DNA from 2 places in the Streptomyces sp. NPDC059816 genome. Region 2 is predicted to be linked to the other one. Evidence: riboswitches for the same ligand, from Rfam matches in the RefSeq annotation. Region 2 holds a riboswitch; the other holds the start of a gene.
The links. A riboswitch is a leader RNA that binds a small molecule or an ion and turns the genes downstream of it on or off. The one in region 2 is predicted to bind cobalamin.
Positions count from the first base shown of each region.

Region 1: it holds a riboswitch for cobalamin, as region 2 does, so the genes downstream of both, ACFV88_RS31200 (prenyltransferase/squalene oxidase repeat-containing protein) here and ACFV88_RS02735 (cobalamin biosynthesis protein) in region 2, are expected to answer to the same signal.

Region 1 covers NZ_JBHWIQ010000032.1:17,247-25,187, forward strand. The annotation lists gene ACFV88_RS31190 (energy-coupling factor transporter transmembrane component T) at 1-180, opposite strand, end outside; gene ACFV88_RS31195 (hypothetical protein) at 189-1,160, opposite strand; gene ACFV88_RS31200 (prenyltransferase/squalene oxidase repeat-containing protein) at 1,157-3,958, opposite strand; cobalamin riboswitch at 4,073-4,201, opposite strand; cobalamin riboswitch at 4,269-4,408, shown strand; gene ACFV88_RS31205 (hypothetical protein) at 4,517-5,929, shown strand; gene ACFV88_RS31210 (ArsR/SmtB family transcription factor) at 6,061-6,411, shown strand; gene ACFV88_RS31215 (MFS transporter) at 6,521-7,876, shown strand; gene ACFV88_RS31220 (LacI family DNA-binding transcriptional regulator) at 7,887-7,941, opposite strand, start outside.
Region 2 covers NZ_JBHWIQ010000002.1:21,056-28,996, reverse strand. The annotation lists gene ACFV88_RS02745 (putative cobaltochelatase) at 1-195, opposite strand, end outside; gene ACFV88_RS02740 (cobyric acid synthase) at 386-1,927, opposite strand; gene ACFV88_RS02735 (cobalamin biosynthesis protein) at 1,927-2,904, opposite strand; cobalamin riboswitch at 3,049-3,175, opposite strand; gene ACFV88_RS02730 (hypothetical protein) at 3,357-3,593, opposite strand; gene ACFV88_RS02725 (anion permease) at 3,603-4,859, opposite strand; gene ACFV88_RS02720 (alpha/beta hydrolase family protein) at 5,253-6,383, shown strand; gene ACFV88_RS02715 (hypothetical protein) at 6,630-7,941, shown strand, end outside.

The DNA of each region.
Region 1 (7,941 bases), on a different contig from region 2:
CACCGCCAGGACGAGGAACAACAACAGGGGGTTGTTGGTGCGGCTGACGGCGGTGGCGAGGGCGAGCGCCCAGATCCACCAGCCCACCGGGTGCAGGGCACGCGGCAGCCGACGTCCACCCGGGTCCGCCCGGGGCGCGGGCGCGGACGGACGCGCCAGGGGGGAAGGGGAGGGAGCCACCGGGGCGCCTACTCCGTGCGGTTGCGGCGTTTGGCCGCGAACACGGCCGCACCGACGAGGAGGAGGACCAGTCCGCCGGCGGCTGCGGCGGGGGCGAACGAGCCGGAGTCATGGGCGGCGTCCGCAGCCGGGGCCGCCTCGACCACCTGCGCGGGGCTCGGCCCGGCGCCCGCCCGGGCCGGCGCCGAGGAAGCGGACGGCGAGGGTGACGGCGACGTCGGGGGAGCGTTCGGGGAGGTGCGCGGGGGCGCGGACGCTGAGGGCTTGGCCGAGCGGGTCGGGGAGGGGGCCGCCCTGGTCGGCGGGGGAGTGGTGCGGGACGGCGGCGCGGCGGGACGGGTCCGGGTCGGAGTGGGGCCGGTGTCGGTGCCGGGCGGCAGTGGGTCCGCCGTGCGCGTGGGCGGCGTCCTGGCGGGCTTGCCGCCCCCGGTCGGCTCGGTGTTGCGGGCCCGCAACTGATCGGGGGTGACGGTCGGACGGCCCCTGGTGCCCTCGATGTTGGTGCCGCCGAAGATCCAGAGGTCGACGCTGCCCGGCTTCGGCCGGTAGAGCATGGCCCCGAGCTGGCTGTACTCCCAGGTGTTCTCCCCGGGGTCCGCGTGCCAGTACGACCAGTAGGCGGAGGCGGGCGGGGTCAGTACGCAGTCGTCCTGGTCCGGCGGCGGGAACTGCTTCCCGCCGCGATGGCCGCTGTATCCGATCCGGCAGATGAACGCCGGACCGTCGTGGCCCGTTCCGGTGGTGCGCCAGCCGCCCTGGTTGAGCAGTTCGTACCCGGTCGTCGGGGTGGTGCCGCAGGAGCGGTACAACGGGCCGCCCCACCTGCTGAAGTCGACGGCCAGCACCACGCCGGAGGAGGTGGTGCACCGTCCCATCGGCTGGGAAGCCGCGGACGCGGGACCCGTGGTGCCCCACAGGAGGGCGCATGCCGTGCCCAGGGCTGCGGCGGTCCGCGCCACGCGTGCGGCGATCCTGGTCACGACTGTCCCCCTCGTAGGGCCCTGCTGCGGTGGCGGACCGCGGCGGTCACCGCGCAGCCCGCCAGGACGAGCGTTGCGGCGCCGGCGGCGAGCACCGCGACCCCGCCTCCGGTGGAGGCCAACCCGCCTTGGGCGCCGCCCCCCGAAGCGCCGGCACCACGGTCGCCGGCGCCCGCGGCGCCCTCGCCCCCGGTACCCGCAGGGCTTGGGCCCGCGTCGCCCGGAGTGACGATCGCCGGTGTGGACGCCGACGCGGAGGGCGTGGGCGTGGGGTCGGGGTCGGGCTGCGGTCGGGTACCGGTCAGATCGCGGGTCAGCACGCCGAAGGAGATGCCGGTGGAGCCGCCGACGGCCTGGGTCGAGGCCCGCAGGTCAGAGCCCCGCTGGCCGTCCTCGGCAACGTTGAACCCGCCGTCGGGGTTCTGCTGCGCGGCCAGGAACTTCCGGGCCCCGGCGATCTGCCGCTCGTACTCCGGGGTGTCCAGGGACAGGCCCTGCACCGCGAGGGCGGCGGAGTTGACCGAATTCCCGGCGGCGCCGGGGAAGCCGCCGTCGTCGAGTTGTTTCGTCGAGATCCAGCGGAGCGCCCGCTCGACGGCCGCATCGGCCTCGTCGTCCCCGACGAGGTCCAGGGCCATCGCGGCGATGGCGGTGGAGTCCACATCGGAGTCCCCGGTCGCCGGCACCAGGCTGGGGAAGGCGCCGGAGGCGTGCTGAAGGTTCTTCAGATAGGCGACGGGGTCGGACGCCGCGCCCTCCTCCCCGGCCCGGATCTGCGCCATCACCGCGAGCGCGTGGGCGAAGACGGACGGGGCGTAGCGGTACGCGCCCTTCGCCGCGCAGCTGCGGTCCGGCGCGGTACTGGGGCCCCGGCAGACGGCCGTCGCCAGCGCCGCGATCAGGTCCTGTCCACCGAAGTCGCGCGGGTCGCGGCCGACGGCCTGGGCGAGGACGGCGGTCTTGCCGAGGGAACCGCCTCCGGCGTACCGGGTACCCACCTTGGTCCAGTCGTGGACGGTGCGCCCCTCGCCGTCCTCGCCCCCCTGGTCGAGGAAGTCGACGATGCCGCGCAACGCGTCGTCGTCGTGGCCGGTCGCGGCGAGTGCGTAGGCGCCGTCGATGGTGAGTCCGAAGTCCGCCCGCGTCGACCCGGCGCCGATGTCGTAGTAGCGGCCCCGCCGCAGTCGGGCCGCGTCGGTGAGGTACGCGACGCCCTTCTTCAGGTCCGGGCCCCGGCCGTTCCCCGAGGCGGGCGGTGAGGCGGGCGGTGAAGCCGGGGGAGTGGTGCCGGGGGGCTGCGGACGATCGGGCTTCTTCGTGGTCAGCGAGGCCAGGCTGGTGTCCGCCCCCGCCAGGACGGCCACCCCGGTCGCGTAGAACACCGAGTCCGCCGCGCCCTCCTCGAAACCGAAGCCCCCGTCGGTGAGTTGCTGCCCGGACAGCCAGGACACGGCGGCGTCGGCGCGCACCTTCTCGCCGAGGACCCGTAGGGCCTGGGCGGCGTAGCCGGTGCCGATCACGCTGCCCGTGGTGCCACCGGTGTAGCCGGGGAACGCGCCGTTGCTCAGCTGGGCCTTCCGCAGGTGGTCGCGGGCCTTCGCCACCACCGCCCGGTGACCGCCCGCCTGGTGCAGGGCCAGCACGGCGAGGCCGGTGGCGAGGGGGTCGGCCTCGCAGTTCTCACCGGGGCCGATCAGGACACTGGTGAAACTGCCGTCCCGGCACTGGAGTCGGGTGAGCCGGGTCACCGTCGCGGCCGGGGGCCGCACGCCGCCCCTCAGGAGGGCGAGCACCCCCAGGGCCTGCCCGTCGGTGTAGGAGGCGTTGCGGAAGTCGCCCTCGGCGGTGCAGCCGGCTTGCCCGCCGGCAGGACAGACGTGGTGCACCAGATCGCCGACGAGGTCGTGTCCGCCGAAGTCGCGCGGGTTGTTCTCGGTGACGGCGGCGAGCAGGGCGAGCCGGGCGGCGGCCGTGGCGTCCGGTGCCCCGTCCCTTCCCGCGGCGTACGCGTAGGCGTCGGTGTGGGCGCGGAGGAAGGCGGTCACCTTGTTCAGCGCCCGGCTCTTGCCCCGGGTGGCCAGTGCGTACGCGGCCTCCGTGGTCAGGAAGTAGTTGGGGGTGTCGGCGCCCTCGTCCACCACCCTTTCACCGTCGGTCAGTTCGGCCCGGACCCAGGCGGTGGCCTTCGCGAGGTCCACTTCGGCGGGCGGTACGTTCGGCTCCTCGGGCCCTGGACCCGGTGTGCCGCCGCCCGCCCGCACCTCGTCGGGGGTGAACGTCGGGCGGCCGGTGGTGCCGCCGACGTCGGTGCCGCCGAAGACCCAGGCGTCCACGTCACCGGCCTTCGGCTTGCGGTCCATCGCCCCGTACTGGCTGTACTTCCAGTCCTCTTCGTCGGGGGAGGCGACCCAGTACGACCAGTACGCGGTGGCCTGCGGGGTGAGGACGCAGTCCTCGGTGGCGGGAGTCGGGTACGGGGTGCCGGAGTGGAACGAGCCGTGGCCGATGCGGCAGATGAACGCATCGCCGTCGTGGCCGGTGCCGGCCGTGCTGAAGCCCGCCTCGTGCAGCAGCTCGTAACCGGTGGTGGGCGTGGTGTCGCAGCCCCGCTCGACCGTGCCGCCGAAGGGGCCGAAGTCCACCGCGACGACGGCTCCCCTGCTGGCGGTGCACCGGTCGATCGGGTCGGCGAGCACCGGGGCGGCGGTGACGAGCACGGCACTGGTTCCGCCGAACAGGAGCACGGCCGACAGCAGGGCGGCCAGCCCTGCGAACCGTCTCCCCTTGTCCCTGTCCACCCGAGCTCCCCCGTGTCATCCGGGCGGCCAGACGTGGCTGAAGGGCCCGCAGTGACACCAGGGCGTCACCGACGTGCCGGTCGACCACGCCGTAGTCCGCGACGGCGCTTCTCGCTGAGATCTGGCGCTCCAGGCAGTCCGGCTCGCCCGGTGTCACCGGGCCCACGGTTGCGGGTCAGCGCCGGATTTCGACCGGCTTCCCCTGAAGTGCAGTGCGTATCAGCCGGATTGGAACATGCGGCCCGAGACACCGTCAAGGAGGCATGAACTACCCGCTGACAGCGCACGGTTGCTCAAGCGCCCCATCTGGTGCGCTGGTGATCCCTCGGGTAGCGTCCAGGGCTGCCACATGGGGGAATCCGGTGCGAAACCGGGGCTGACGCGCAGCGGTGTGGGGCGGCACGGTGCCGTACCCGAGCCCGAATGCCCATGCGGTGACGTCACATTCGAAGCCGTACCACGCGAGGGGACGACGGCCCTAACCCGCCAGCGCCGCCACGGTGTCCCCGCGGCGCGGTGCGCCCGGCCGGTGTCCCCTGTCCACCACAGGAGCAGGCCATGTCCCGTCCCCCGACCACCCGGCGCCTCGCGCTGGCCGTTCCCGCCGCCCTCGGGGCCTTCGCCCTGACCGTCCTCCCCGCGGCGGCGACCTCGACGCCCGCCCAGATCGCCACCTCCAAGACCAACGGCGTCGCCTACCTCAAGTCGCTCCAGGCCGCGGACGGTTCCTACGCGGGCACCGGGCTGTCCAACGAATGGGCCTTCAGCGCCTTCGCCGCGGCCGGGACCGCGGTCGTCGACGTGGCACCCGGCGGTGACACGACGAAGAACGCCCGCACCGTCTACCGCAATCTGCTCTCCACGGCCGGCTGGCCGTCCGCCACCCCGGTCGTCACCGACTACGAGCGCGCCACCCTCAACGCCTACGCGGCGGGCATCGACCCGGCCCGGGTGTCCGCCTCCCGGAACCTGATCGCCGACGTCTACGGCTACTGGCAGAACGCCGAGGCCGGCTACTTCGGCCCCTCGGCCACCTACAACGGCACCGTCTTCGCCGGGCTGGCCCTGGCCGGGGCCAAGACGCAGACCGGGGTGCGGCGCGTCCCCCAGGCGCTCCTCGACAAGGTCGTCACCCGTATCCGCGCCAACCAGCACCACGACGGAGGGTGGGACTTCCAGAAGGCCGAGGGCAACCCGACCCGCCTCAGCGCCCCCGGCGACGTCGACATGACCGGCGCTTCGATGGCCGCGCTCTGCGCCGCGGGAGTTCCGAACACGGACGCGGACGTCGTCCAGGCGAAGGCGTTCCTGAAGAGCAAACTGGTCGCGGCCAACGGCGCGTTCAACGCCCTGTACGGAGTCAACACCAACTCCAACGGATGGGCCGTCGCCGGGCTCAACGCCTGCGGCATCAACCCACAGACCGGCGACTTCCTCACCACCCTGGGCAAGACCCCGGTGGACTTCCTGATAGCCCAGCAGTACAACCCCGGTGGCGGTTTCAAGTACAAGTCCACCGACACCGCCCCTTCCGCCTACGCCTCCATCGACGCCCTCCGTGCCGTCGCGGGCGGCGGCTTCACCGCCGCCCCGCCCACCCCGGTCACCGCGGGGGCCCCGAAGTGGGTGGCCGCGAGCGCCTTCACCCCCGGTACGGCCACCGAACTCGCCCTCACCGTCGATGACGGAACGGGCAACCTGAAGGTGTGCGCCGTCGCCTTCACCGCCACGGCCGCCACGACCACCCTCGGGGACGTACTGGACGCCGCCGCCACCTCGGCGACCCCGTCGGGCTGTGTGACCGGGGTGACCCCGTCGTCGGGCACCGGCACGATCACCACCCTCAACGGCAAGGCCAACAGCGGTTCCCAGACCTGGAAGGTCAGTGTGGACGGCTCCGCCTTCGCCGCCGCCTCCCGCGGCAGGACGATCGGTGTCGGGGACACCATCGCCCTGCGCTGGGGAGCCTGACCCCGAACCGGTGCGGGCCCGTCACCTCCACGGGCCCGCACCACCGGACCGCCTCACGGCGCCACCCCTGGGAACAGCGATCCGTACGCACGGATGCACTGATCGGGCGCGCCCCGCCCTACGATGGGCGCATGAGCAAGGGCACGCACCCAGCAGGTGCACACCATGCGCAGCAGTCGGCCGAGCGACTCGACGTCGCCGCGTCCGTCCTCGCCCTGCTCGCGGACCGGACCCGGCTGGCACTGTTGGAGCGGCTCGGCCGCGGCGAAGCCGATGTCACCACGCTGACCCAGGCGTGCGGGGCCGCCCGGCCTTCCGTCAGCCAGCACCTGGCCAAACTCCGACTGGCCGGTCTGGTCACCGCCCGCAAGGACGGCCGTCGCGTCGTGTACGCCCTGCGCCACGGGCATCTGCGCCGGCTGGTGGACGAGGCCCTGAACGTCGCCGACCACCAGATCGGTGCGCTGCCGCCCCACGACTGACCACCACCCGCGTCGCCTACGGAGCGCCTTTCACCAATAGGTGCATAGGTGCGCACCCATTGGCTACGATGAGCTGGTCGCACCCACCCGCCGAACGGGACGGGACCTCATGCTGTCCGTGCTGCGCAACCGCACCTACCGCCGTCTGTTCACCGCACAGGTCGTCGCCCTGGTCGGCACGGGGCTCGCCACCGTCGCACTGGCCCTGCTCGCGTACGACTTCGCCGGGGACCGGGCGTCGACCGTGCTCGGGACGGCGCTCGCGATCAAGATGATCGCCTACGTCACGATCGCCCCCGTCGTCGGCGCACTCGCCCACCGGGTACCCCGCCGCGCCCTGCTGGTCTCCACGGACCTCACCCGGGCCGGGGTCGCCCTGAGCCTGCCGTTCGTCTCGGCCCTCTGGCAGGTGTACGTCCTGGTCTTCCTCCTCCAAGCGGCGTCGGCCGCCTTCACCCCGACCTTCCAGGCCACCATCCCCGAGGTACTGCCCGACGAGCGCGACTACACCCGGGCCCTGTCGATGTCCCGCCTCGCCTACGACGGGGAGAGCCTGTTCAGTCCGGTGCTCGCGGCGGCGCTGCTCACCCTCATCCCCTACGACTGGCTGTTCGCCACGACCGCTGCGGGCTTCGTGGCCTCCGCGGTCCTCGTCGTCTCGGCCGCCCTCCCCACACCGAAACCCGTCGAACGCGGGGGCTCCGCCGCCAAGGCGACCTCCGGCACCCGACTCTTTTGGGCCACGCCCCGACTGCGGGCCCTGATCGCGCTCGACCTCGCGGTCGCCGCCGCCGGATCCGTCGTCCTCGTCCACACCGTCGTCCTGGTCCGGGACCACCTCCAGCGCCCCGCCACCGCCGTCCCCCTCGCCCTGGGCGCCTACGGCACGGGCTCCGTCCTCGCCGCGCTGCTCCTGCCCCGGCTGCTGCGTCACCGCACCGACCGCACGGTGATGCTGCCGGCCGCCTTCGCCCTCCCGGTCGCTCTGGCCGCCGTCGTGGCCGTCGGCGCCGCGCGGCCGGACGTCTGGTCCTGGCCCCTGCTCCTGGCGGCCTGGACCGCGATCGGCGCGGCCTGCTCCCTCGTCCTGACCCCCGCCGGCCGGTTGATGCGCCGGTCCACCTCCGACGCGGACCTGCCCGCGGCCTTCGCCGCCCAGTTCTCCCTCTCCCACGCGTGCTGGCTGCTGACGTACCCCCTCGCCGGCTGGCTCGGAGCCGCCGCGGGCCTCCCGGTCACCACCACGGTGCTCGCCGTCCTCGCTTTGGGCGCCGCCGGTTGCGCCCTCGTGATCTGGCCCGCCCGGGACCCCTCACGACTGAGGCACGTCCACCCGGACCTCCCCGCCGGCCATCCGCACCTCGTCGACGCCGCCCCCTGTGCCGACGGTTGGCAGCACGACCACCACTACGTCATCGACGGGCACCACCACAGCTGGCCCCGCGGGACCCGGGTCGGGATCTGACGCGTCGGGGTCAGCCCCCCGGTGAGGTGAGGGACGAGGCGCGGATCCGCAAGGCGGGTTCCAGT
Region 2 (7,941 bases):
CGAGAAGCGGCAGCCGGTGACCGTCGCCACCTCGGGCAGCAGCGAGGCCAGGGCGCGGACCGCGGTGCTCTTGGCGGTGCCCTTCTCGCCGCGCACCAGGACGCCGCCGACCGCGGGTGACACCGCGTTCAGCAGCAGTGCGAGCCGGAGGTCGTCCTGGCCGACGATGGCGGTGAATGGATACGGGGTGGTCACCCGTGGCCCTCCCTGTCGATGGGGTCGATGGGGTCGATCGGGTTCCCGCGGGGCGCGGACGGTGTCCCGGGTGCATGGGCGTCGGCCCGCGTCCCCGCTTCGGTGTCCGTCGCCCCGTGGGCTCGGTGTGCTCCTGCGCCGGGCGCCCCGCGTCCGCGGGCCGCCGTGGCCGGTCCGCCGGCCGGGCGCCTCACGGGGCGCCCGGCGGAACGAAGGGCAGGCCGGGCGGCGGGCCCGAGACGATGAGGTCGCGCAGTGCGTCGGTGTCCGTGTGGTGTTCGATCAGATCGGCGAGGCGGTCGAGTTGCTCCTCGCGCAGCGCGGCGAACGAGGTGTCCGCCGCGGGGACGAAGCGGCGGCCGGCGCGCGCGGCGACCTCCCGCAGGAAGGCCCGCCGGAAGCCGTCCGACTCCAGCGAACCGTGCCAGTGGGTGCCCCACACGGAGCCCACCCGGCAGCCGTCGAGGAAGGGTTCCCCGCCCCGTACGTCGGCGACGCCGTGGTGGATCTCGTAGCCGTCGACCCGCTCGCCGAGCGCCGTGCCCGACGGCCGGGCGAGGGTCTTCTCGCGGGCGAACCGGATCCGTACCGGCAGCAGTCCCAGCCCGTCCACGGTGCCGGTGCGGGACTCGACCTCGTCCTCGATGCGTTCGCCCATCACCTGGAACCCGCCGCAGATCCCGAGCACGGGCCGGCCCTCGGCGGCCCGCCGCAGCAGCACCTCGGCGAGCCCCCGCTCCCGTAGCCAGCGCAGTGCGGCCACCGTCCCCCGGGTGCCGGGGACGATCACGAGGTCGGCGTCCGCCGCTTCCTCGGGCCGGTCGACGAAGCGCACCACGACGCCCGGTTCGGCGGCGAGCGCGTCCACGTCGGTGAAGTTGGACATCAACGGCACCGCGCACACCGCGATCCGCAGGACCTCCGCGCCGACCGGAGCAGCGGCCGAGGACTCGCGGACGGTGCCCCGCAGCGACACCCGCAGGCCGTCCTCCTCGTCGATGCCCAGCCCGTGCTGGAAGGGCAGCACCCCGTAGGTGGGGCGGCCGGTGAGGCTGCGGAGCATGTCGAGCCCCGGCTCCAGCAGCGAGACGTCGCCGCGGAACTTGTTCACCAGGTAGCCGGCGACGAGTTCCTGGTCCTCGGGGGCCAGCAGCGCGGTGGTGCCGAAGAACGAGGCGAACACCCCGCCGCGGTCGATGTCGCCGACGACGAGCACCGGCAGCCTCGCCGCCCGGGCGATCCCCATGTTGACGATGTCCGTGCGCCGCAGATTGATCTCGGCGGGGCTGCCAGCACCCTCGCAGACCACCACGTCGTGGGTGGCCCGCAGTTCCTCCAGACACTCCACGACGGTGCCTAGCAGCGCCTCGCGCCCCCCGGGCACCGGCTCGCCCTCGGTCGGCCCGCCGCGCGCGCCGAAGAAGCCGCGGGCGCTCATCTCGCCGACCGGGCGCCCCTTCAGCACGACCTGACTGGTGCGGTCGCCCCCCGGCTTCAGCAGCACCGGGTTCATCAACGCGCTGGGCTCCACCCCGGCGGCCTGGGCCTGCATGGCCTGGGCCCGGCCGATCTCGGCGCCGTCCCGGGTGACGAAGGAGTTGAGGGACATGTTCTGTCCCTTGAACGGCGCGACCTTCACGCCCTGGCGCGCCAGCCACCGGCAGATCCCGGCGGTCACCACGCTCTTGCCCGCGTCGGACGTCGTCCCCGCGACCAGCAGTCCGCCCCGCATCATCCCCGCTCCCGTCCGGTGCCCGTACCGGTGCGCCGGACGCGGCGGGCCGTGAGCAGCCCGCGCCCCGCCGCGCACACGGCCAACGTCAGCCAGCCCACCCGCCGCGACAGCCGTACCGCCCGTTCGACGTCCCCGAGCGCGACGGCCCGTCCGGCGCCGTTCAGCACCGGTCGGTGTTCGATCCGCCCGCCGTAGGACAGGGTGCCCCCGAGCCGGACGCCGAGGGCGCCGGCGAACGCGCTTTCGGCGACGCCCGCGTTGGGGCTCGGATGGCGTCCCGCATCGGCGCGCCAGGCCCGGGCCGAGGCCGCGGGGGCGCCGCCGGCCAGTACCGCGAGGGCACCGGTGAGTCGGGCCCCGGGCCAGCCCATGACGTCGTCGAGCCGCGCCGAGGCCCAGCCGAAGCGGCGGTGGCGCGGCGACTTGTGGCCGACCATGGCGTCCAGGGTGTTGACGGCCCGGAAGGCGACGAGTCCGGGCACCCCGCCGACGGCCCCCCACACCAGCGCGCCGACCACGGCGTCGGAGGTGTTCTCGGCGACCGACTCGACCACCGCGCGGGCGATCCCGTCGGCGTCCAGGGACCGCGGGTCGCGCCCGCACAGGTGCGGCAGCCGTGCGCGGGCCGCCGCCACCTCGCCCGCGGCGAGCGCGGCGCCGATCGCCCGGGCCTCCCGGCCCAGACTGGTCCCGCCGAGCACCGTCCAGGTGGCGGCGGCGGTCAGCGCGACGGACGCGGCGGGGGAGCGGTCGGCCGCGCGGGCGGCCAGCGCGGCAGCTGCCGTCACGCCCCCGGCGCACAGCGCGGTGTGCAGTGCGCCCCAGCCGCGGTGGTCGCGCCACAGCACGTGTTCGACGGCGCCCGCGGCACGACCGAAGGCAGCGACCGGGTGGCCCCGTCGGGGGTCACCGAACAACAGGTCGCCGATCAGTCCGGCGGTGGCGCCGTACGCGAAGGTTCGCCCGGCCCGCATCGGCTCAGTCCGCCGTGCCCCGGAGGACCTTCGAAGGGTGGAGGGGTCCCGCGCCGTGGCGTACGGGACCGGGAGACGGGCGCCCCGGCATCGTGGTGGTCCTCACTCAGGGTCCGCGCCCTGGGTCGACGGATACGTCGGCGAGAGTCTCCTGGCTCCCGGATCGGCGCTTCCCCCGGTCTTCCAGCCGCTGGGGCTGTGACGTCCGGTGTGGGGGAGCGCTCCCCGGTGACAGTGGCGGGACCGCGCCGGATTCGCACCGGCTTCCTCTGCTGCCGCCGTAATGGCTCGGGAAGTCCACCACGCCCCGAGAACACCCGTCAACCGCGCGCTGACCTGCGGCGGGGCAGTGTGTGAAGACCCACATGCGAACGGTCCGGCCGGTCACCGCGGGGGAGCGGTGACCGGCCGGACCGTCAGGACCCGTGCGGGTCCGGTGGATCAGGGGGTGATCAGGCGACGATCAGGTAGATGCCGTACGTGACGGCGGCCACGCACAGGGCGAAGCAGGCGTAGGCGCCGGTGGCGGCGACGGCCGCCGATCCGCCCTTGGGACCGCCCTCCGCGGCGAGCGCCGCCTCCCGCTTGGAGAGTCCGACGATGCCGAGGGTGAAGAGACCCACGAGAGCCACCGTGACCACGAGGCTGACGCCGAACACGGAGGCGAGTGCTGCCCAGTCGATATTCATGGAGGTTCCTTACACCTTGGCGGTCCGCGGCGCGGACTCCGTCGAGGGGTCCTGCTTCGCCGGGAGGGTGGCCGTGAGGTCACCCAGGGCGGTGGCGTCGGCGACCGGACCGGCCGGCGGCGGGGTCACCGCGGCGATGGCGGTGGTGACGACGCCCGCGGGCTCGTCGACGTCGTTGACGTTGGTGTGGTCGATGACCTCCCGGCGGGAGATCAGCCAGATCGCGGTCGACCCGGCGACGAGCAGCGCGCCCGTGACGGCGATGCCCCAGGGGCCCTGCTTGGTGAGCAGTTCCGCGAGCGCACCGACCACACCGGCGGCCGGCAGGGTCAGACCCCAGGCGACGAACATCCGGGTGGCGGTCGACCAGCGGACGACCCCGCCCTTGCGGCCGAGGCCCGCGCCCATCACGGCACCGGAGCAGGACTGCGTGGTGGAGAGCGAGAAGCCCAGGTGCGAGGAGGCCAGGATGACCGTCGCGGCACTGGTCTGGGCGGCGAAGCCCTGCGGGGGCTGGAGGTCGGTGAGACCGCGGCCCATCGTGCGGATGATGCGCCAGCCGCCGAGGTAGGTGCCGAGCGCGATGGCGATACCGGCGGAGGCGATGACCCAGACCGGCGGGTTCGACCCGGGAGCCAGGGCACCACCGGTGACCAGCGCCAGGGTGATGATGCCCATGGTCTTCTGCGCGTCGTTGGTGCCGTGCGCGAGGGAGACGAGTCCGGCCGAGGAGATCTGCCCGATGCGGTAGCCCTTGGAGGTCGACTTGTCGTCGGCCTTCTTGCCGATCTTGTAGGTCAGGCGGGTCGCGAGCATCGCGGCCAGACCGGCCACCAGCGGAGCGGCGACGGCGGGGATCAGGACCTTGGTGACGACGGTCGAGCCGTTCACCGAGTCCCAGCCGGCCGACATGACGGCGGCACCGATGAGGCCACCGAACAGGGCGTGCGAAGAGCTGGACGGCAGGCCCAGGAGCCACGTGAACAGGTTCCAGAGGATGGCGCCGACGAGCGCCGCGAAGATCACCTCTGGCTGTATGCCGTCTTCGTTGATCATGCCGCCCGAGATCGTCTTGGCGACCTCGACCGAAAGGAAGGCTCCGACCAGATTGAGCACGGCGGACATGGCCACCGCCGTCTTGGGCTTCATTGCGCCTGTCGAGATGGTCGTCGCCATCGCGTTGGCTGTGTCGTGGAAACCGTTCGTGAAATCGAACACGAGAGCGGTGACGATCACGATTCCGAGGAGGAGCGTGATGTTTTCCATTTACCCAGGCTTCTGTTGGACGACAGTGGCGGTTGGAACGTAGGCAACCTGAGTGAACGGAAGATGAACTGAGGCGGGCATCGCGGTGTCTCAATCTGGAGCAAGGCTATTCCGCATGGGGGGACCGGATGATCGGGCGGTGCCGCGAGGCCGGAACGGTGGGCTCCGGGGCTCCCGGCGCAAGCGGTTGCCGCACTCTGCCGGGGGGTCGGTTCACCACCTCATCCGACTGTACGACCCTCACTCCACCCGGCGACCCGACGATCCGCTTTGCCCCAAATAAGTAAGGAACATCACCCCACCCTCCCACCCGACGATCACACCCCGCCCGCACCCCCCGCCGCGGCGCGTCCCCGCTGGCCGCGGGCCCCGCCCACCCCGACACTGGGAGACGTGCGTACAGCCCGAGTGGCGGCCGCGGCCGCCACCGCCACCACAGCGACCACCGCCCTGCTGGCCCTGGCCGCGGGCCGCTTCGCCAGCAACGCCGCCCTCAGACCCCGTCCCGGCCACCCGCTGCCCACCGACCCCCGGCTCACCGTCCACACGGTCACCGCCGACCGGGTCACCCTCACCCGGGACCTCTCCAGCCTGCGCCCCGGCACCTACGGCCTCACCGGCCACGGCGTCCACGCGGTGGTGGGCCCGGTCCTCCCGGACGCCCCCCACACCGCCGACACGGTCGTGCGCCGCCTGGAACGCGTCACCCACGGCACCCTGGACGCGGGCGCCGAGGTCCGGCTCACCCCCCAGGTCCACGTCGGTGACCCCCGCACCGCCCTCGGCCTGGACCACGAGGACGTCCAGATCCTCGGCGAGACGGGCCCGCTGCCCGCCTGGCTGGTGCCCTCCGCCCGCGACACCTGGGTCATCGCGGTGCACGGCCTGGGCACCACCCGTGAACACCCGATGGTCGTCATGGACTTCCTGCACCGCCGCCGCTTCCCCGTGCTGTGCCTCGCCTACCGGGGAGACCGCGGCGCGCCCCGCGCCCCGGACGGCCTCAGCCACCTGGGCGAGACCGAATGGCGCGACCTGGACGCCGCGATGCGCCACGCCGTCCGCCAGGGCGCGCAGCGCATCGTCCTGCACGGCTGGTCCACCGGCGCCACCATGGCACTGCGCGCCGCCACCCACTCCGCGCTGCGCGACCGCGTCGCCGGACTGGTCCTCGACTCGCCCGTGCTCGACTGGGAGGCCACCGTCCGTGCCCTCGCCACCGCGCGACACGTGCCGGACGCCCTGCTGCCGCTGGCCGTCCGCGCCGCCCAGGGCCGCACCGGACTGCGCCCGCACCGGGTACGGGAACGGGCCGACATCCGTGACCTCCGGGTGCCCGCGCTGGTGGTGCACGGCCCGGACGACGCGGTCGCGCCCTGGGCGCTGTCCCGGGCCTTCGCCCGCAGCCGCCCCGAACTGGTCACCCTGCACGCCGTCCCCGGCGCCCCGCACGGCGCCATGTGGAACGCGGACCCCACGGGGTACGAGGAGGCGCTGCGTCGTTTCCTCACCCCTCTGGGCTGACCCCGACGTCCCGTCCCCCGGGCCGACCCCTGCTCCCCGTCGTCCTCAGCCCGGGCGACCGGGCCCCATACCCCCTGTGGTCGACGCCTTGCCCGCACCAGCCCCCTCAGCCCCACCCGCCCCACCTCCCGGGCGGCTCCGCTTCGGCTCTCTCGAACAGGACACGGACCACCGCACAGGGGTTCACCCGCTCCTCGCGGGGCATTCCGTTTGGGTTTTCGGACCGTCAACCGGAAGACTGCCCCTGTGACGTCCCGTACCCCGCGCGACTCCAGGCTCCGACTCGTCCGTCCGCGTTCCCTGACCGCCGCCACCCCGGCGGTCGGGGAAAGGCGTTCCCGCCGCCCCGCACCGAGGCCGCCCGAGGGCACCCCTGCGCCCTGGGAGTTGGCCCGCACCGCCCGGGCGGGCCTCGCCGGGGCCGTACGGGTGGCCCGCTGGGCGGACGCCGCGCTACGCCCCTCCGCCCACCGGGACCCGGGGGCCGGCGCCCCGCGCAGCGTCCCCGCCCAGCCGACCGGACCGGCCCCGGACGTCCCCTCCCCGGCCCTGGCCACCCTCCCCGACGGCGGCGGCAACCTCTCGGCGGCGACCGCCGAACGCGCCGCCGCCGAATTGGGGCTGTCCCCGCGTCAGGTCCGCGCCGACTGGGACACCGCCCGACTGTCCGGGCTCGTCGAGGTGCACGGCGACTACGCCCGCGCCGGCTGGCGGCTACGGGCCTGGGACCGGGACGACGCCGCGGTGCTCCGCGGCTGGGTGGCCCTGTTCGACGCCTGGTCGCTCGCCCACCCCGCCCCCGGGGAGCCCGAGGCGGCGGCCGTCGCCGAGGTGGTGGAGGCCATGCCGCAGGTCCTGTCGTTCCTCCAGCTGTCCGCGGGCCCCGTCCCGGTGCCGCAACTGCTCGACCTGCTGGAACAGCGGGTCACCGAACTGCGCACCGAACGCTGCGAGATCCCCTACGGACCGGGACCCGAACCCGTGGGCACCGCGCCGGACCCGGTCGCCCCGCCGCGGGTGTCGGCACTGCTCGACTGGGCCCTGCACGCGCTCACCGCCGTCGGCGCCCTGACCTGCTCCGCCGGCCAGGCCACCCTCACCCCGCTCGGCAGCTGGGCCGTGTGGGTCAAGCTGGAACAGATCTGCGTCGCCGCCCAGAGCACCGCCGGGGGCAACATCGAACACTCCGCCGAGGCGATGCTCCGCGGCTGTGCCCGACTGCGGCCCAGCGAGGCCCGCGCCGAGTACCGCGCCTGGCTCGCCGCCCGGACGGTCTCCAGTGCCGTCACCGAGCTGATCGCCGCGGCCCGCGGTGAGGACGCCCTGCTGCGCGGACTGGCCTTCGACGCCCTGCGGGTCGTCGGCGCACCCGCCGAAGCGGAGGTCCGCCAGGTCCGGGAGGAGCCCTCGCTCCGGCCGTACGCCCTGCTCTGGCTCGCCGAGATAGAGGGGGTGGACCCCGAGGACGCGCACGCCGTGCTGACCCACGACGAGGAGGTCTGGCTCTGGGTCGACACCGCGGCGGCCGTCGCCGACCACGGCGAGGCCCAACTGCTCG